Regions from separate parts of the Microbacterium sp. BLY genome, predicted to be linked through region 2. Evidence: predicted binding sites of a transcription regulator. Region 2 holds the regulator's gene; the other holds the start of a gene.

Region 1 (8,210 bases), 1.1 Mb from region 2:
GTGTTCGGTCTGCTCACGCTCGCGCTGACGATCCTCGTGGTGTGGGCGCTGATGCGCAGCCCGTGGGGCCGGGTGCTGAAGGGCATCCGCGAGGACGAGGACGCCGTGCGGTCGCTCGGCAAGAACGTCTTCGCCTACAAGATGCAGGCGCTCGTGGTCGGCGGCGTGATCGGTGCCCTGGGCGGCATCGTCTTCGTCCTCCCGTCGGCGGTCATCCCCGGCAGCTACTCGACGTCGCTGACGTTCTTCCTGTGGACGATCCTCCTCCTCGGCGGCGCGGCCACGGTGTTCGGTCCGACCCTCGGCGCGGTGCTGTTCTGGGTGGTGTTCGCCTTCCTCGGCGCCCTGCTGCCCGCGATGGCCACCGCCGGCTACCTGCCCATGACGAGCGCGCAGGCCGACGTGGTCCGCTACATCCTCATCGGCGTCGTGCTGATGCTCATCGTCGTGTTCCGCCCGCAGGGCATCCTCGGGAACAAGAGGGAGATGACCTTTGTCAAGTGAGAACGACGCGGCCGTCACGCCCGCGAAGAGCACCCCGCGCGCCAAGACCACCGGTCTCGCCGTCGGTCCCCCGGCGCCCGGCGTCAAGAAGGTCGACCCGATCCTCGTCGTCGACGCCGTCCAGCGGCGCTTCGGCGGCCTCACCGCCGTCGACGTCGATCACCTCGAGATCCCCCGCGGAGCCATCACCGCTCTGATCGGACCGAACGGCGCCGGCAAGACGACGCTGTTCAACCTCCTGTGCGGCTTCGACAAGCCCAACAGCGGCACCTGGTCGTACGACGGCAAGAACCTCTCCGGCATCCCGTCCTTCAAGGTCGCCCGGATGGGGCAGGTCCGCACGTTCCAGCTCACCAAGTCGCTGTCGCTGCTGACCGTGCTGGAGAACATGAAGCTCGGCGCGAAGGACCAGCGCGGCGAGGGCTTCTGGGCCGGCCTGTTCCCCTTCCTCTGGCGGAAGCAGGAGCAGGAGATCGAGCAGCGCGCCCACGAGCTCCTCGTGCGCTTCAAGCTCGACGCGAAGGAGCAGGACTTCGCGGCGTCCCTGTCGGGCGGGCAGCGCAAGCTCCTGGAGATGGCCAGGGCGCTCATGAGCGACCCCAGCCTGGTGATGCTGGACGAGCCGATGGCCGGGGTGAACCCCGCCCTCACGCAGTCCCTCCTCGATCACATCCTCGACCTCAAGGACCTCGGCATGACGGTCCTCTTCGTGGAGCACGACATGCACATGGTGCGCCACATCGCCGACTGGGTCGTCGTGATGGCCGAGGGCAGAGTGGTGGCCGAGGGGCCGCCGGAGACCGTCATGGAGGACCCGGCGGTGGTGGACGCCTACCTCGGCGCCCACCAGGACGTGGACCTCGGCGCCGTCACCGGACGTCTCCCGGTGATCTCCGACGCCGACGCGGAGCGCATCCGCGAGCAGATCGAGACGGAGGTCGAGGCCGAGGTCGAGGCCGAGGACGCCGCCGAGGAGGGCAAGGCATGAGCACCGCATCCCCCACCGAGGGCACCGCCCCCACCGGCGAGGTCGTCGTCGAGCTGACCGATGTGCACGCGGGGTATCTGCCCGGCGTGAACATCCTCAACGGCGCGAACCTCGTGGCGCGGAAGGGCGAGCTGATCGGCATCATCGGCCCGAACGGCGCCGGAAAGTCGACGCTGCTCAAGGCGATCTTCGGCATGGTGAACGTGCGCGACGGCGACATCACGCTCCACGGCGAGAGCATCGTGGGCCTCAAGGCCGACAAGCTCGTGCGCCGCGGCGTCGCCTTCGTGCCGCAGACGAACAACGTGTTCCCGTCGCTCACCATCCAGGAGAACCTGGAGATGGGCCTCTACCAGAACCCGAAGATCTTCGCGGAGCGGCTGGAGTTCGTCAGCAGCATCTTCGCCGAGCTCGGCAAGCGCCTCAAGCAGCGCGCGGGGTCGCTCTCGGGCGGCGAGCGGCAGATGGTCGCGATGTCGCGGGCGCTCATGATGGACCCGTCCGTGCTGCTGCTGGACGAGCCGTCCGCCGGCCTCTCCCCCGTGCGCCAGGACGACGCCTTCATCCGGGTCTCCGACATCAACAAGGCCGGCGTCACGACGATCATGGTCGAGCAGAACGCCCGTCGCTGCCTGCAGATCTGCGACCGCGGCTACGTGCTCGACCAAGGCAAGGACGCCTACGAGGGCACCGGCCGGGAGCTGCTGAACGACCCCAAGGTCATCGGCCTCTACCTCGGCACGCTCGGCACCGACGCCGCCTGACACCCCGCGGACACGAGGAAGGCCCCGGATGCCGATGCATCCGGGGCCTTCCTCGTGCGGATTACTTGATGCGCGAGGTGACGTTCTCGGCGTCGAACTCGTAGACGCCGATCGCCGCACCCTTCGGGTCGTTGTTCTCGTCGAACGTGATCTCGCCCGAGAGGCCGTCGTAGTCCGGCGTGCCTCCGTCGTTGATGATCGCGGCGCAGTCGGCGAAGTTGTCGCACTTCTCCCCGTCGCCCTCACCGCCGGAGACGGCGATCATCTCGGCGGCCATGTCCGGACCCTCCACGGAGCCGGCCTTGAGAGCCGCCAGCGCCATGAGGATGACGGCGTCGTACGCCTCGGCGGAGTACGTCACGGCGTCGATCGGGTCGTTGCCCTCGGCGGTCCAGACCTCGTTCAGCTGGTCCAGGAAGTCCTGCGGCAGCTCGGCTCCGGCGCGGGTGCCCTTCGAGCCCTCGAGGTTGACCGAGATGTCCGAACCCCAGTCCTTGAGGTTGCCGTCGACGAGGTACAGCGAGCTGGTGTCGACGCCCGCGTTGCCGAGCAGCGGCGCGATGGTGGCGAACTGCTCGTAGGAGACGACCGCGACCGCGTCCGGGTTGGCGGCGGCGATCTCCGACACCTGGGCGTTGAACTGACCGTCGCCCTGGTTGTACGAGGCGTCGGCGACGACCTCGCCGCCGGTGCTCTCGAAGGTCGACTTGATCGCCTCGAACAGGCCCGTGCCGTACGGGTCGTTCTGGTAGATGATGCCGAGCGTCTTGTGGCCGTCCTCGGCGATCTGGTTGCCCAGCACCTCGCCCTGCAGCAGGTCGCTCGGGGCGGTGCGGAAGTACAGCGGGTTGATGCCCGTGAAGTCCGGCGACGTGTTGGACGGCGACACCGTGAGGATGTCGGCGCCCGCGTTGCCGTCGAGGATGAGCTTCGTGACGCTGGAGGACGCGGCGCCGACCATGGCCGTGATCCCCTCGTTGCGCAGGTTCGTGATCGAGGTCTCGTACGCCTTGTTGTCGAGGTCGCCCTCGTCGGCACCGGTGAGCTCGATGGTGATGCCGGCGTCGGCCTCGTTGATCTGGTTGACGGCGAGCTGGACACCGGCTTCCATCGGCGCGCCGAGGAACGCGAGCGTACCGGTGGCGGGCAGCAGCGAACCGAGCTTGAGCGTGAGGTCGGCGGCGGGCTTCTCGCCGCCCCCGTCCGACGGCTCCGCGTTCGGCGTGCTGCTGCAGCCCGCGATGATGAGGGCGGAGGCGCTGACCAGCGCGATCCCGGCGAAGATCCTCGCGCTGCGCGAGCCCTTCAGTGCGTTCATGATGCTCCCTTGCGTAAACGAACGTGGATGGTGACCACAGTCGGGTGCTCTAACACTAGGGCGTGAGGCCTCCGCACAGGAGGGGCAAGTGTTTCGGTGCGTTAACGATCCGAACCCCGGGTTTCCGGGCCGGACGCGGCGATCTCAGAGGGCGGCGGCGCGCGTGACGCGACGGCCACGACGACCGGCGAGGAGCAGATCGGCGACGAAGACGGCGATCGCGACCCACACCAGGAGGAACCCGATCCAGCGCTCCGGTGGCATCGGCTCGTGCAGGACGGCGACGCCGATCACGAACTGCAGGACCGGGGTGAGGAACTGCAGCATGCCGATCACCGTGAGGTCGACCCGGCGGGTGCCCGCCGCGAACAGCAGAAGCGGGACGGCCGTGGCCACGCCCGCGAAGGCGAGCAGGACGGCGTGCGGCCAGCCGTTGGTCCCCATCGTCAGCCCGGCGGGCGTCAGCGCCACGACCACGAGCTGGACGACCGCGATCGGGATCAGCCAGAAGGACTCGAGCGTCAGCCCGCTGATCGCGTCGACCGCGGGCCCGATCTTCTTCTTGATGAGCCCGTACAGGCCGAAGGAGGCGGTGAGCGACAGGGCGATCCAGGGGAACGAACGGTAGGCCAGGACGATGACGAGGACGGCCGCTCCGGCGATCCCGATGGCCGCCCACTGCAAGCGGCGGAGGCGCTCCTTCAGCACGAAGACCCCGAGCAGCACGGTCGTGATCGGGTTGATGAAATAGCCCAGCGCGGTCTCGACCACATTCCCGCTCAGGGTGCCGAGGACGAAGACCTGCCAGTTCACGTAGATGAGGAGGCCGGCCAGCGCCGTCCACCCCAGGAGCCGCGGGTTGCGGACGATCGCGAGGAACGCCGGCCAGCCGCGGGTGACGGTGAGCAGCAGGAGGCAGAACACGAACGAGAGCAGCACGCGCCAGGCCACCGTCTCCCACGCGCCGGTGGGCTGCAGCAGCAGGAAGTACAGCGGGAGAACGCCCCACAGCAGGTAAGCGCTCCCGGCGAAGGCGACGCCGGCGGTGCGGGTGGCGCGGGTCGTCTCGGGGGTCACCGCACAACCCTATGCCCGGCGGACCGCCCGCTGTCGCGCCGGACGCGGAAGAGGGCCCGGATGCCGAAGCATCCGGGCCCTCTTCGGACCGGCGCTCCCGTCCGCGGGCGGAGGGAGCCGGGGTCTGCGATCAGCGGACGACGACCGCCAGGACGTCGCGCGCCGACAGGACGAGGAACTCGTCCGCGCCGAACTTCACCTCGGTGCCGCCGTACTTGCTGTAGAGCACGCGGTCACCGACGGCGACGTCGAGCGGAACGCGGTTGCCGTTGTCGTCGATGCGGCCGGGGCCGACCGCCACGACCTCACCCTCCTGGGGCTTCTCCTTGGCGGTGTCGGGGATGACCAGCCCACTCGCGGTGGTCTGCTCGGCCTCGACCTGCTTGATGACGATGCGGTCCTCGAGCGGCTTGATGGAAACCGACACGGTCTACCTCTTCTTTCTTGACGCTGACACGAAAGACTCGTTCGCACTCTCAACCCGAGAGTGCTAATGCCAGTGTAGGCGGTCGGCTGGCACTCATGCAATGCGAGTGCCAACCCGGGTCGGTCGCCGGTCGGGACCTAGGCTGAGAGGGTGGAGATGTCCGAGCTGCGCGCCCTGCTGACCCCTGCCGGCCTCGAACTGCTCGACGCCGTCGGGCCGATCACGTCCACCGCCGAGGCCGCGACCGCCGTCTCGCGGCTCCGCGCCGCCGGCCACTCCCCCGACCTCGTCTCCGCGGTCGTCGGGCAGGCGCACCTGCGCGCCAAGGCCACGGCGAAGTTCGGTCCGTTCGCCGCGCGCATGCTCTTCACCCGTGCGGGCCTGGAGCAGGCGACCCGCCTCGCCGTGGCCGCGCGGCACGCCCAGCGGATCCGCCGCGTCGGCCTCACCGGGGTCGCGGATCTCGGCTGCGGGATCGGCGGCGACGCCCTCGCGTTCGCCGGCGCGGGGCTGACGGTCCTCGCGGTCGATGCGGACGAGGTGACCGCCGCCCTCGCCGCCTACAACCTCGCCCCCTTCGGGGACGAGGCCACGGTCCGGCACCAGTCCGCCGAGGAGGCGCTCGGCGACCCCGTGCCCGGACAGGCGATCTGGATGGACCCCGCCCGGCGCACCGCCGGCCACGGCGAGACGCGGCGCGTCTCCGCCGACGACTACTCCCCCTCTCTCGACTGGGCCTTCGCCGTCGCCGCGCAGCGGCCGACCGGGATCAAGCTCGGTCCGGCCCACGACCGGGATCTGCTCCCCCCGGACGCGGAGACCCAGTGGGTCAGCGCCGACGGCAGCGTCGTCGAGCTCGTCGTGTGGACGAGGGAGCTGGCGCGCGCGGGGGTCCGTCGGTCCGCCCTCGTGATCCGCGGCGAGCGCTCGCACGAGCTCACCGGCGCCGACGACGCCGAGGACGCCGCCGTCCGGCCGCTCGGGACCTTCCTCCACGAGCCCGACGGCGCCGTCATCCGGGCCCGCCTCATCGGAGACGTCGCGCGCAGTCTCGACGCCGGGATGCTCGACCCGCGCATCGCCTACCTCACGTCGGACGCGGCTCTCACGAGTCCGTTCGTGCAGTCGTTCCGCGTGCGGGAGACGCTGCCGATCACGCCGAAGACGATCAACGCGGCCCTGAAGGCGCACGGCATCGGCCGCATCGAGATCAAGAAGCGGGGTGTCGATGTCGACCCCGCCGCCTTCCGGCGCCGACTGACCCTGCGCGGCGATGCGGAGGCGACCCTCATCCTCGCGCGGTACGGCGATCAGCGCCGCGCGATCCTCGCCGACCGGGTGCCCGCCGCGGACTGACGGCGTCAGCCGTCCGGATCGCGACCGGGGATGTCCACGCGGATCGGGTCCCCCGGCGGCCCGGTCGTCACGAGGAACGAGTCGCCGGAGGCCGAGGTCGCGGTGGCCGACGCGGTGGTGACGGTGAGGTACGGCACCTGCCAGCGGGTGAAGGCGACCTCGATCACCGAGACGGACAGCACCTCGCCGGTCTCCTGCGCGATGTCGACGACCTGGACGCCGAGGCCCGCGTCGATCGCATCCGCGAGGGCCGTGCACTGGCGCGAGCCGTCGACGTCGACGATGAGGCACCGCTGGACGGGGCCCTCGTCCACCGGCCGGTCGCCGAGCCAGACCGGCTGCTCGCGGAACGAGCCCAGGAGCGTGAGACCGAGGGTGTAGCCGTCCTCGATCAGCTCCTCCGCCCGCGGGCGCTGCGCCGCGCCGAACTGGTCGACGAGGGCCGAGGACGACCCCCAGCGCTGGATGCTGACCATCGGCTCGTCCGTGGTGGAGAACACCATCGTCGCGGTGACGCTGTCCACGGCGTACGCGTCCTCCTCGTCGGCGGACGTCGTGCCGGCCACCGGGACCGAGGCGTACAGCCCCGGCGCCACCTCGTCCCGCGGCAGACAGGTCGACTGGGAGTCTTCGCCCACGTCGAGGATCAGGCAGCGGGTGTCGCCGTCGTCCTGCGAGGCGTACCAGGCCAGCGCGCCCTCCCCCTCCGCGACCGCGCGGACGGAGCCGGGATCGTAGTCCTCGGCCAGCCCGGCGCGACGCTGCTCCTGCGCGGGGGTCAGCGAGGGCGTCTCCGCCCGCGGGGCGAACAGCGCCCATCCGGCGCCGAGGCCGATCGCGAGGAGGGCGCCGGCGGCGCCCAGCACCGGGAGGATGCGCGGACGCCGCGCGACGGCGACGGCGGGCGCCGACTCCGGCGGTGACGGCGCGATCGCGAGGGCGGAACCGGGGGCGGCCGCGTCCTCGTCCTCCCGGGCAGCCGTAGCCGGGGGCGGCGGCACGGGAGTCCCGGCGTCGGCGATCGGGGCCGCGGTGCGCCGGCGGCGCTCGTCCTGGAGCTCGCGCAGTCGCCGGGCGCCGGCGGCGTCCAGGCCGCCGTCGGGGCCGTAGGCCGCCCGTTCGAGCGCGCGGAGCTCGTCCGCGTCGTCGCCGTCCGGCCGCTCAGTCTCCTCCCGCACCGACGCCCATCCCCTCTCGGATGATCACGAACGACCCGGGGCCCGCGGTCGGCAGCTCGTATGTGGTGACGCCGCCGCTCTCCGTGTCGGTCACCTGCAGGCGCAGGCGGCCGTCGTGCTCCTGCAGGGTCTCCGTCGTCTCGCACACCATCGGGGCGTCCGGCGTGGAGCCGTCGTAGATGAGGCACTGCCGCCCGGTCTCGCTGTCGGATGCGGTCCAGACCGGCACGTCCCCGTCGTAACCGGCGATCCAGATCGAGTTCGCGGCGAACCCCTCGGCGGCCAGCCGCTCAGCCGTGGCGGTCTCCGCCTCGGTGGAGTAGGTGATGCCGCCGAGACCGTCCGGCCCGTACTCGGACACGCTGACGGCCACCGCCGGCTGCCCGTCGGCGGTGAGGAGCAGCTGCGCCATCACCTCCCGGGAGTCCTCCGCGTCCCGTTTCGTCGTGATCGAGCCCCAGAGGCCCTCCGCCTGCACGGCCTCACGGCCGTTGCAGCTCGGCGTGACGCTGGTCCCTGACCCCAGCACGAGGCAGATGCTCTTCCCGCCGTTCTGCGTCGCCATCCAGATCACCGCGTCGTCCTCGACCGCGATCGG
Region 2 (8,210 bases):
CTCCGCGCTCACCCACATGCGGTAGGCGACCTGCTCGTTCACCGACTGGCCCGTCGGGCTCACGCCCCAGTCCCACCGCAGCAGGATTCCCGAGAACCAGTTCCACCACCGTTCGATCAGCGGGACCGTGTCGCTGAGGTTGCGGGGGACGAGGACGTTGTCGATCTGCTCCGGAGTGAGCGGAGGACGACGACCCACGTAGTTGCTGCGCGGATCGAGGAAGCCCCACGCGAGGAAGTAGGTGAGGTTCGTCGCGACCACGATCATGAGCAGCCAGCCGAGGGCACGGCGCGCGAGGTACTTGATCAAGGGGGAATAGTCTTTCTCTTCTCCAGACGCGCTCGGGGTCTGCCGACGCAACGCTGAGCCGGGCGGATGATCGGGTGTCATCCGCCGTTTCCGCGCGACGCGACAGCCCTCACGGAGTCTGTGACGGAGTCGTATCGCTTACGGGATCCGGTGTCACGGATTGATCCCGGGCAACTTCGGGAGACTATCACCGATACGCCGGAATGGGGATTACGAGGGCCCTCACCGTACAATCGACGGGACATGTCCCCACGCGCTCTCACCCCGCTCCAGCCTGCCGCGACGCCGGCTGCGCAGATCCGTAATTTCTGCATCATCGCCCACATCGACCACGGCAAGTCGACCCTGGCCGACCGCATGCTCCAGATCACCGGTGTGGTCGCGGAGCGGGACATGCGGGCCCAGTACCTCGACCGCATGGACATCGAGCGTGAGCGCGGCATCACGATCAAGAGCCAGGCGGTGCGGATGCCGTGGGCCGTCGGCGAGACGCCGGGGACAGACGACGTCTTCGCGCTCAACATGATCGACACGCCCGGTCACGTCGACTTCACCTACGAGGTGTCGCGGTCGCTGGCCGCCTGCGAGGGCGCGATCCTCCTCGTGGACGCCGCACAGGGCATCGAGGCCCAGACGCTCGCCAACCTGTACCTCGCGCTGGAGAACGACCTCCACATCATCCCGGTCCTCAACAAGATCGATCTGCCCGCCGCGGACCCGGAGAAGTACGCCAAGGAGCTCGCGTCGCTGATCGGCGGCAAGCCGGAGGATGTGCTGCGGGTGTCCGGCAAGACCGGCATGGGCGTGGAGGATCTGCTCGACCGGATCGTCCAGGAGATCCCGGCGCCGGTGGGCGACGCGGAGGCCCCGGCCCGCGCCATGATCTTCGACTCGGTCTACGACGCCTATCGCGGGGTCGTCACGTACGTCCGCATGGTCGACGGCAGTCTCTCGCCCCGCGAGCGCATCCAGATGATGTCGACCGGCGCGAACCACGAGGCGCTCGAGGTCGGTGTGTCCAGCCCCGAGCCGACCCCGACCAAGGGCCTCGGCGTCGGCGAGGTGGGATACCTCATCACCGGGGTGAAGGACGTGCGGCAGTCGAAGGTCGGCGACACGATCACCAACGCCCGCAAGCCCGCCGCCGAGGCTCTCCCCGGCTATACCGACCCGAAGCCGATGGTGTTCTCAGGCATCTACCCGATCGACGGCAGCGACTACGCCGAATTGCGGGAGGCGCTCGACAAGCTGAAGCTGTCCGACGCGTCGCTGCAGTACGAGCCGGAGACCTCTGTCGCCCTCGGTTTCGGCTTCCGCTGCGGCTTCCTCGGCCTGCTTCACCTGGAGATCGTGACGGAGCGGCTCGCCCGCGAGTTCGGGCTCGATCTCATCACCACCGCCCCGAGCGTGATCTACGAGGTCGTCACGAGCGACACCGGCGAGACGGTGACGGTGACGAACCCGAGCGAGTACCCCGACGGGCGCATCGGCTCGGTGTCGGAGCCGATGGTCAAGGCCGCGATCCTGCTGCCCAAGGACTACGTCGGTACCGTCATGGAACTGTGCCAGTCGCGTCGCGGCACGCTGCTCGGCATGGAGTACTTCTCCGAGGAGCGTGTCGAGCTGCGCTACAACATGCCGCTCGGCGAGATCGTGTTCGACTTCTTCGACCAGCTCAAGTCCAAGACGCAGGGCTACGCGTCGCTCGACTACGAGCCCTCCGGGCAGCAGGAGGCCGACCTCGTCAAGGTCGACATCCTCCTCCAGGGCGAGAAGGTCGACGCGTTCAGCTCGATCGTGCACCGCGACAAGGCGTACGCGTACGGCACGATGATGGCGGAGCGGCTGCGCAAGCTCATCCCGCGTCAGCAATTCGAGGTGCCGATCCAGGCCGCGATCGGCGCCCGCATCATCGCCCGCGAGACCATCCGCGCGATCCGCAAGGATGTGCTCGCGAAGTGCTACGGCGGTGACATCACCCGCAAGCGCAAGCTCCTCGAGAAGCAGAAGGAGGGCAAGAAGCGCATGAAGATGGTCGGTCGCGTCGAGGTCCCCCAGGAGGCGTTCATCGCCGCGCTCTCCGGCGACGTGGAGACCAAGGACAAGAAGTAGCCCGCTCTCCCCGGGTAGCCCGCGCGGGGTCGCTGAGCCCGCCGTCTCTGGGTCGCTGAGCCCGCCATCTCTGGGTCGCTGAGCCCGCCGTCTCTGGGTCGCTGAGCCCGCCATCTCTGGGTCGCTGAGCCTGTCGAAGCGCGTCAGTCGTCGCTGGGTCGCTGAGCCTGTCGAAGCGTGGTGTTCTCGCTGAGTCGCTGAGCCTGTCGAAGCGCGCCGTACGACCTCGACAACGACGGCAGATCCTCCCCACGGCTCTCGATCAGTGCGATCTTCTTCCGACGGCTTCACCCCTGGATCTGCTTCTCCCGGAAGAAGGCCGCGTCGACGGTGTCGAAGTGCTCCGCGTGGACGAGCACCGCGGGTCTCCGTCGGCGAGTGAAGTTCGCGGCGAACGCGTCGTCGTTGTTGTGCTCCCAAACGCGTCGTCGTTGTTGTGCTCCCAGACGCGGGCTTCGAGGTCACCGTTCGTGCTGCCGGTGTAGAAGCTGCCGTCGCGGCATTCGAGGATGTAGGTCCATGGCATCGGGCCATCATGGCGGAGGGGCGTGCGGGTTTCCCCGGGGTGTGGGGGTTCCCTTCGACAAGCTCAGGGACCCAGCGTTGTGGAGGAGCCCTTCGACCCAGACGTGTGGGGCCCTTCGACAAGCTCAGGGACCCAGGCTGGGGCCCTTCGACCCAGCCGTGTGGGGCCCTTCGGCGGGCTCAGGGGCCCGGCCTTCTCCGGGGGATGTGACGGCGTGCGGCGCGGGGGGTGTTCGCTCAGGGAAGCCCAAGTAGGCTGGATCACATGCGGCGCGGGACTTTCCGAGACGACACGGTGGACTATGCGGCCGTGGGTGCGACCCACGCCCCCGATCTGATGCAGTACCCGCCGGAGCGCAGTGTCCCGGCGGAGGAATCGTGGCGGATCGGCAGTGGCGAGGAGCGGTTCCAGACCGCCGGCGAAGCCCTGCTGTCGTGGACGGCGCAGCGCGCCGCCGGGCTCTCCGTGGAGGACGTCCGTCCCGCCCCGGGGCCCGCCTACGCCGGTGTGAGCTTCGATGCCGAGGGCAATCCGATCGCGCCCAGCAAGCGCGATGTCGAACCGCGCTACGACGCCGAGGGCATGCCGTTCGTCGGTGCGGGGATGACGCTGCACCTGCGCGGCCGTGTGGGCGGCATGCGCGCCGACGCCGAGCTGCGGGTGATCTCCGTCACCGAGGAGACCCGGCGGATCGGATTCGTGCTGGGCACCGTGGGCGGTTCGGTCGTCAGCGGCGAGGAGTCCTTCGACGTGGACTGGCGCGAGGACAACGACGAGGTGTGGTTCACGGTCCGGGCCTTCGATGCGCCGAACACCCTGCTCTACCGCGTGCTCCCGGCGCTCATGAAGCGCCGTCGCCGCGAGCTGTTCGCGCGCTACCTCCGCGCGATCTCTCCGCTCTACGCGACCCCCGTGTGATGGCGGGACCTCTTCCGCTGGGGGATCCGGCGCCTGCCGACGGGCGACTCCCCGACGATCTCCCGGTCTCCGCGGAGACACCCTTCTCCGCCTACCTCCACGTGCCCTTCTGCCGGGTGCGGTGCGGTTACTGCGACTTCAACACCTACACCTCGGGCGAGCTCCGCGGCGCGCGGCAGGAGGACTACGCCTCGACGCTGATCGGCGAGATCGCGCTCGCACGACGGGTGCTCGACGAGGCCGGAGCGCTGCGGCCGATGGACACCGTGTTCTTCGGCGGTGGAACGCCGACGCTGCTGCCTGCCGGTGATCTCGCACGGATGCTCGGCGCGGCGACCGCGGCGTTCGGGCTCGCGCCCGGAGCCGAGGTGACGGTCGAGGCGAATCCCGACACGGTCACGCCCGAGGTGGCGCGCACCCTGGCCGAGGCGGGGGTCACGCGGCTGTCCGTCGGCATGCAGTCCGCCGTCCCGCACGTCCTCGCCGCCCTCGACCGGACGCACCGGCCGGACAACGTCCGCACTGCGGTCGCCGCAGCGAAGGAGGCCGGGCTCGCCGTGAGCGTCGACCTCATCTACGGTGCACCGGGTGAGTCGCTCGCCGACTGGGAGGCGTCGCTCGACGCGGCGCTCGCCCTGGAGTCCGATCACATCTCGGCGTACGCGCTCATCATCGAGGACGGCACCAAGCTCGCGCGCCAGATCCGTCGCGGCGAGGTCCCGACGCCGGACGACGACCTGCAGGCCGACATGTACGAGATGGCCGACGAGCGTCTCGCCGCCGCGGGCTTCGAGTGGTACGAGGTCAGCAACTGGGCGCGCAGCGACGGGCAGCGTTCCCGGCACAACCTCGCGTACTGGCGGGGGAGCGACTGGTGGGGTTTCGGCCCCGGGGCCCACAGCCATGTGGCCGGGCTCCGGTGGTGGAACGTCAAGCACCCCGCGGCGTACGCGCAGCGGCTCGCGGCCGCCGCGTCGCCGGCGGCCGGGCGGGAACGACCCGATCCGGAGGCGCGGACCCTGGAGCGCATCCTGCTCCTCAGCCGCATCCGCGAAGGGATCGCCGTGTCGGACGTCCCGGAGCACAACAGGGACCGCGTCGCCGGACTCATCGCCGACGGGCTGATCGACGCGCCGGCGGCGATCCGCGGACGTGTGCAGCTGACGCTCCGCGGCCGTCTCCTCGCCGACGCGGTCGTGCGAGAACTCACCGACTGAGGCGGTGCACCGGGCCGTCCGCTCTTCGGAGATCTTGCGGTCGCACGAGGTAGGATTGGCACTCAGGGCATCAGAGTGCCAGCAACGGTCGGCGGGAAGGGGAATCCCATGGTGACAGAGCGAGGGCTGCAGGTTCTCCGTGCCATCGTGCAGGACTACGTCGAGACGCACGAGCCCGTCGGCAGCCGCTCCATCGTCGATCGTCATTCCTTCGGGGTGTCCGCCGCGACGATCCGCAACGACATGGCGCAGCTGGAGGACGAGGAGCTGATCACGGCGCCGCACACCTCGTCGGGTCGGGTGCCGACGGACAAGGGCTATCGGGTGTTCGTCAACCACCTCGCCCAGCTGCGTCCGCTGTCCCCGGCGCAGCGCTCCGCGATCGAGTCGTTCCTGACCGATCCCGCAGACCTCGACGATCTGATGGCGCGCACGGTGCGGGTGCTCACCCAGCTGACGGGGCAGGTGGCGCTCGCGCAGTACCCGTCGTTCGCCCGCGCCCACGTGACGCACGTCGAGCTCGTCACTCTCGCCCCGAACCGGCTCCTCACCGTCCTCGTGACGGACGCCGGCGGGGTCTCCCAGCGGATGACCATGCTGCCCGACACGATCGATGAGGCCGACCTCGCGGTGCTGCGCGCTCGGCTGTCGTCGCTCATCACCGGGCAGGCGATCGCGGCGGCCTCGGACCGGCTGCAGGCCCTCCTCGCGGCCGAGGAGACGTCCCAGGACCGGGTGCTCCGCACGCTCGCCGCTGTCGTGATCGACGAGCTCGGGGGCTTCCGCCAGGAGCGCCTCGTGATGGCCGGCGCGGCCACCCTCGCGCGGCGCGAGCAGGACTTCCGCGGCAGCATCCATCCGCTCCTCGAGGCGATCGAGGAGCAGGTGACGCTGCTGCGGCTGATGAGCGAGATGGAGGCCGACGAGCACGGGCTCGCGGCGAGCATCGGCACCGAGAACGCCTCCTTCGGGTTGGGTGAGGCATCCATCGTGGCCAGCAACTACGCGGCGCCCTCCGGGACCGCGCGGGTCGGGGTGATGGGGCCGACCCGGATGGACTATCCGAGCAACCTCGCGGCGGCGCGGGCGGTCGCCCGCTACCTGTCGCGGATGCTCGACGACGACGAGGCGGGCCGCTGACGCGGCCCCCACGGAAACACACGCAGAAAGGCGATTGTGGCGGACCACTACGAGGTTCTCGGGGTGTCCCGGGACGCTTCCACCGATGAGATCAAGAAGGCGTATCGGCGCCTGGCGCGACAGCTGCACCCGGACGTCAACCCGGGAGAGGAGGCCGCGGAGCAGTTCAAGCTCGTCACGCACGCGTACGACGTGCTCAGCGACGAGGAGTCCCGACGCCGCTACGACATGGGCGGAGGCGACGGGGCGAACAACTTCAGCGGCTTCGGTGGCTTCGGGGACATCTTCGAGACGTTCTTCGGTGCCGCGCAGGGCGGCGGGCGCGGCGCACGTCCGCGATCGCGGCGCGAGCGCGGGCAGGACGCCCTCGTGCGGGTCACGCTCGATCTCGGCGACGTCGTCTTCGGGGCGCATCGCGACATCGAGGTCGACACCGCGGTGCTCTGCGAGACATGTCAGGGATCCTGCTGCCAGGAGGGCACCTCGCCGGTGACCTGCGACATCTGCGGCGGCACGGGTCACGTGCAGCGTCAGGTGCGCAGCCTGCTCGGCAATGTCGTCACCTCCCAGCCGTGCGGCACCTGCGAGGGCTACGGCACGACGATCCCGTACCCGTGCGGCACCTGCGGCGGGCAGGGCCGTGTCCGGTCCCGCCGCACCGTGTCGCTCGACATCCCGGCCGGCGTCGAGACGGGACTGCGTCTGCAGCTGCCCGGTTCCGGTGAGGTCGGGCGGGCCGGCGGCCCGAACGGCGACCTGTACGTCGAGGTGACGGTCAACCCGCACCCGGCGTTCAGTCGCGACGGCGACGACCTCCTCGCCACGCTCGAGGTCTCCATGACCGACGCCATCCTCGGCACCGAGACCTCCATCCAGGGCCTCGACGGCGAGGTCGATCTCGAGATCCGCCCGGGCGTGCAGTCCGGGGACGTGCTCACCATCAAGGGGCGGGGCATCACGCCGCTCCGGGGGACCCAGCGCGGCGACCTCCGCGTCGGTGTGCAGGTGGTGACACCCACGAAGCTCGATTCCGCGGAACGGCGGCTGATCGAGGACTTCGCGAAGAAGAACAAGGCGCCGTCTCCGCAGCTCGCCCAGTTCCAGCAGGGCCTGTTCTCCAAGCTCCGCGACCGCTTCCGCACGCACTGATCGTGGCCCTGCACTTCCTCGTCGAGTCCGCGTCCGATGCCGCGGTGGGCGGCGTCGTCACCCTCACCGGTGCTGAGGCCAAGCACGCCGCCGTCGTCCGACGACTCCGCATGGGCGAGGCCGTCACGGTCGGCGACGGGCGCGGCCTCTGGCTCACCGGCGTCGCGGAGCAGGTCTCACCGACGCGCGTCGACGTGCGCATCGCCGAGCGCGCTGCGCACGACGCGCCGCGCCCGCGGATCGTGCTCGTCCAGGCGTTGGCGAAGGGTGATCGCGACGAGCTGGCCGTGCAAGCCGCGTGCGAGCTCGGCGTCGACGAGGTGGTGCCGTGGCAGGCGGCGCGCAGCGTGTCGCGCTGGGAGGGGCCCAAGGCGGAGAAGGGCCGCGCCCGTTGGGCGACGATCGTCCGTGAGGCGGCCAAGCAGGCGCACCGGGCGTGGGTGCCCGAGGTGGCCGCTCCCGAATCGACGTCGCAGCTCGTCGCGCGCGCAGCGACGCAGCGCGTGCTCCTCCTCGACCCGACCGCCCCGGTGCGACTCTCCGCCCTCGTCCCCGACGATCGCGATGTCGTCCTCGTGGTCGGCCCGGAAGGGGGCATCTCTCCGGAGGAGCTTGAGAAGCTGAGCGCAGCGGGAGCGGAGCGTGTCCTGCTGGGCGACTCCGTCCTGCGCACTTCCACGGCGGGTCCCGCAGCGATCGCCGTGCTGTCGGTGGCCCTCGGCCGCTGGTGACCGGCCGTCGCGACCGTCCCCCCGGTAAGCTGAAGGCATGAGCGAACCCTCGATCTTCACGCGCATCCTCACCGGGGACATCCCGGGCGAGATCCTGCTCGACACGGG

Evidence for each region. The regulator HrcA, encoded in region 2, represses chaperone genes, less so after heat shock. The targets are predictions, from matches to a motif close to TTNGCACTCGNNNNNNNCGAGTGCNAA.
Region 1: a site for HrcA is predicted at 5,165-5,191, ahead of groES (co-chaperone GroES). Genes of this name have one in related genera too.

Annotation. Positions count from the first base shown of each region.
Region 1 covers NZ_JAGKSR010000001.1:1,657,765-1,665,974, reverse strand. Annotated here, with positions in the region: gene KAF39_RS08325 (branched-chain amino acid ABC transporter permease) at 1-504, shown strand, start outside; gene KAF39_RS08320 (ABC transporter ATP-binding protein) at 494-1,492, shown strand; gene KAF39_RS08315 (ABC transporter ATP-binding protein) at 1,489-2,256, shown strand; gene KAF39_RS08310 (ABC transporter substrate-binding protein) at 2,318-3,574, opposite strand; gene rarD (EamA family transporter RarD) at 3,719-4,651, opposite strand; gene groES (co-chaperone GroES) at 4,782-5,078, opposite strand; gene KAF39_RS08295 (class I SAM-dependent methyltransferase) at 5,235-6,434, shown strand; gene KAF39_RS08290 (hypothetical protein) at 6,440-7,612, opposite strand; gene KAF39_RS08285 (hypothetical protein) at 7,596-8,210, opposite strand, start outside.
Region 2 covers NZ_JAGKSR010000001.1:2,733,568-2,741,777, reverse strand. Annotated here, with positions in the region: gene KAF39_RS13435 (ABC transporter permease) at 1-309, opposite strand, end outside; gene lepA (translation elongation factor 4) at 553-2,421, shown strand; gene KAF39_RS13425 (GIY-YIG nuclease family protein) at 2,684-2,947, opposite strand; gene KAF39_RS13420 (DUF1990 family protein) at 3,212-3,865, shown strand; gene hemW (radical SAM family heme chaperone HemW) at 3,865-5,082, shown strand; gene hrcA (heat-inducible transcriptional repressor HrcA) at 5,191-6,222, shown strand; gene dnaJ (molecular chaperone DnaJ) at 6,259-7,371, shown strand; gene KAF39_RS13400 (16S rRNA (uracil(1498)-N(3))-methyltransferase) at 7,374-8,102, shown strand; gene KAF39_RS13395 (HIT domain-containing protein) at 8,140-8,210, shown strand, end outside.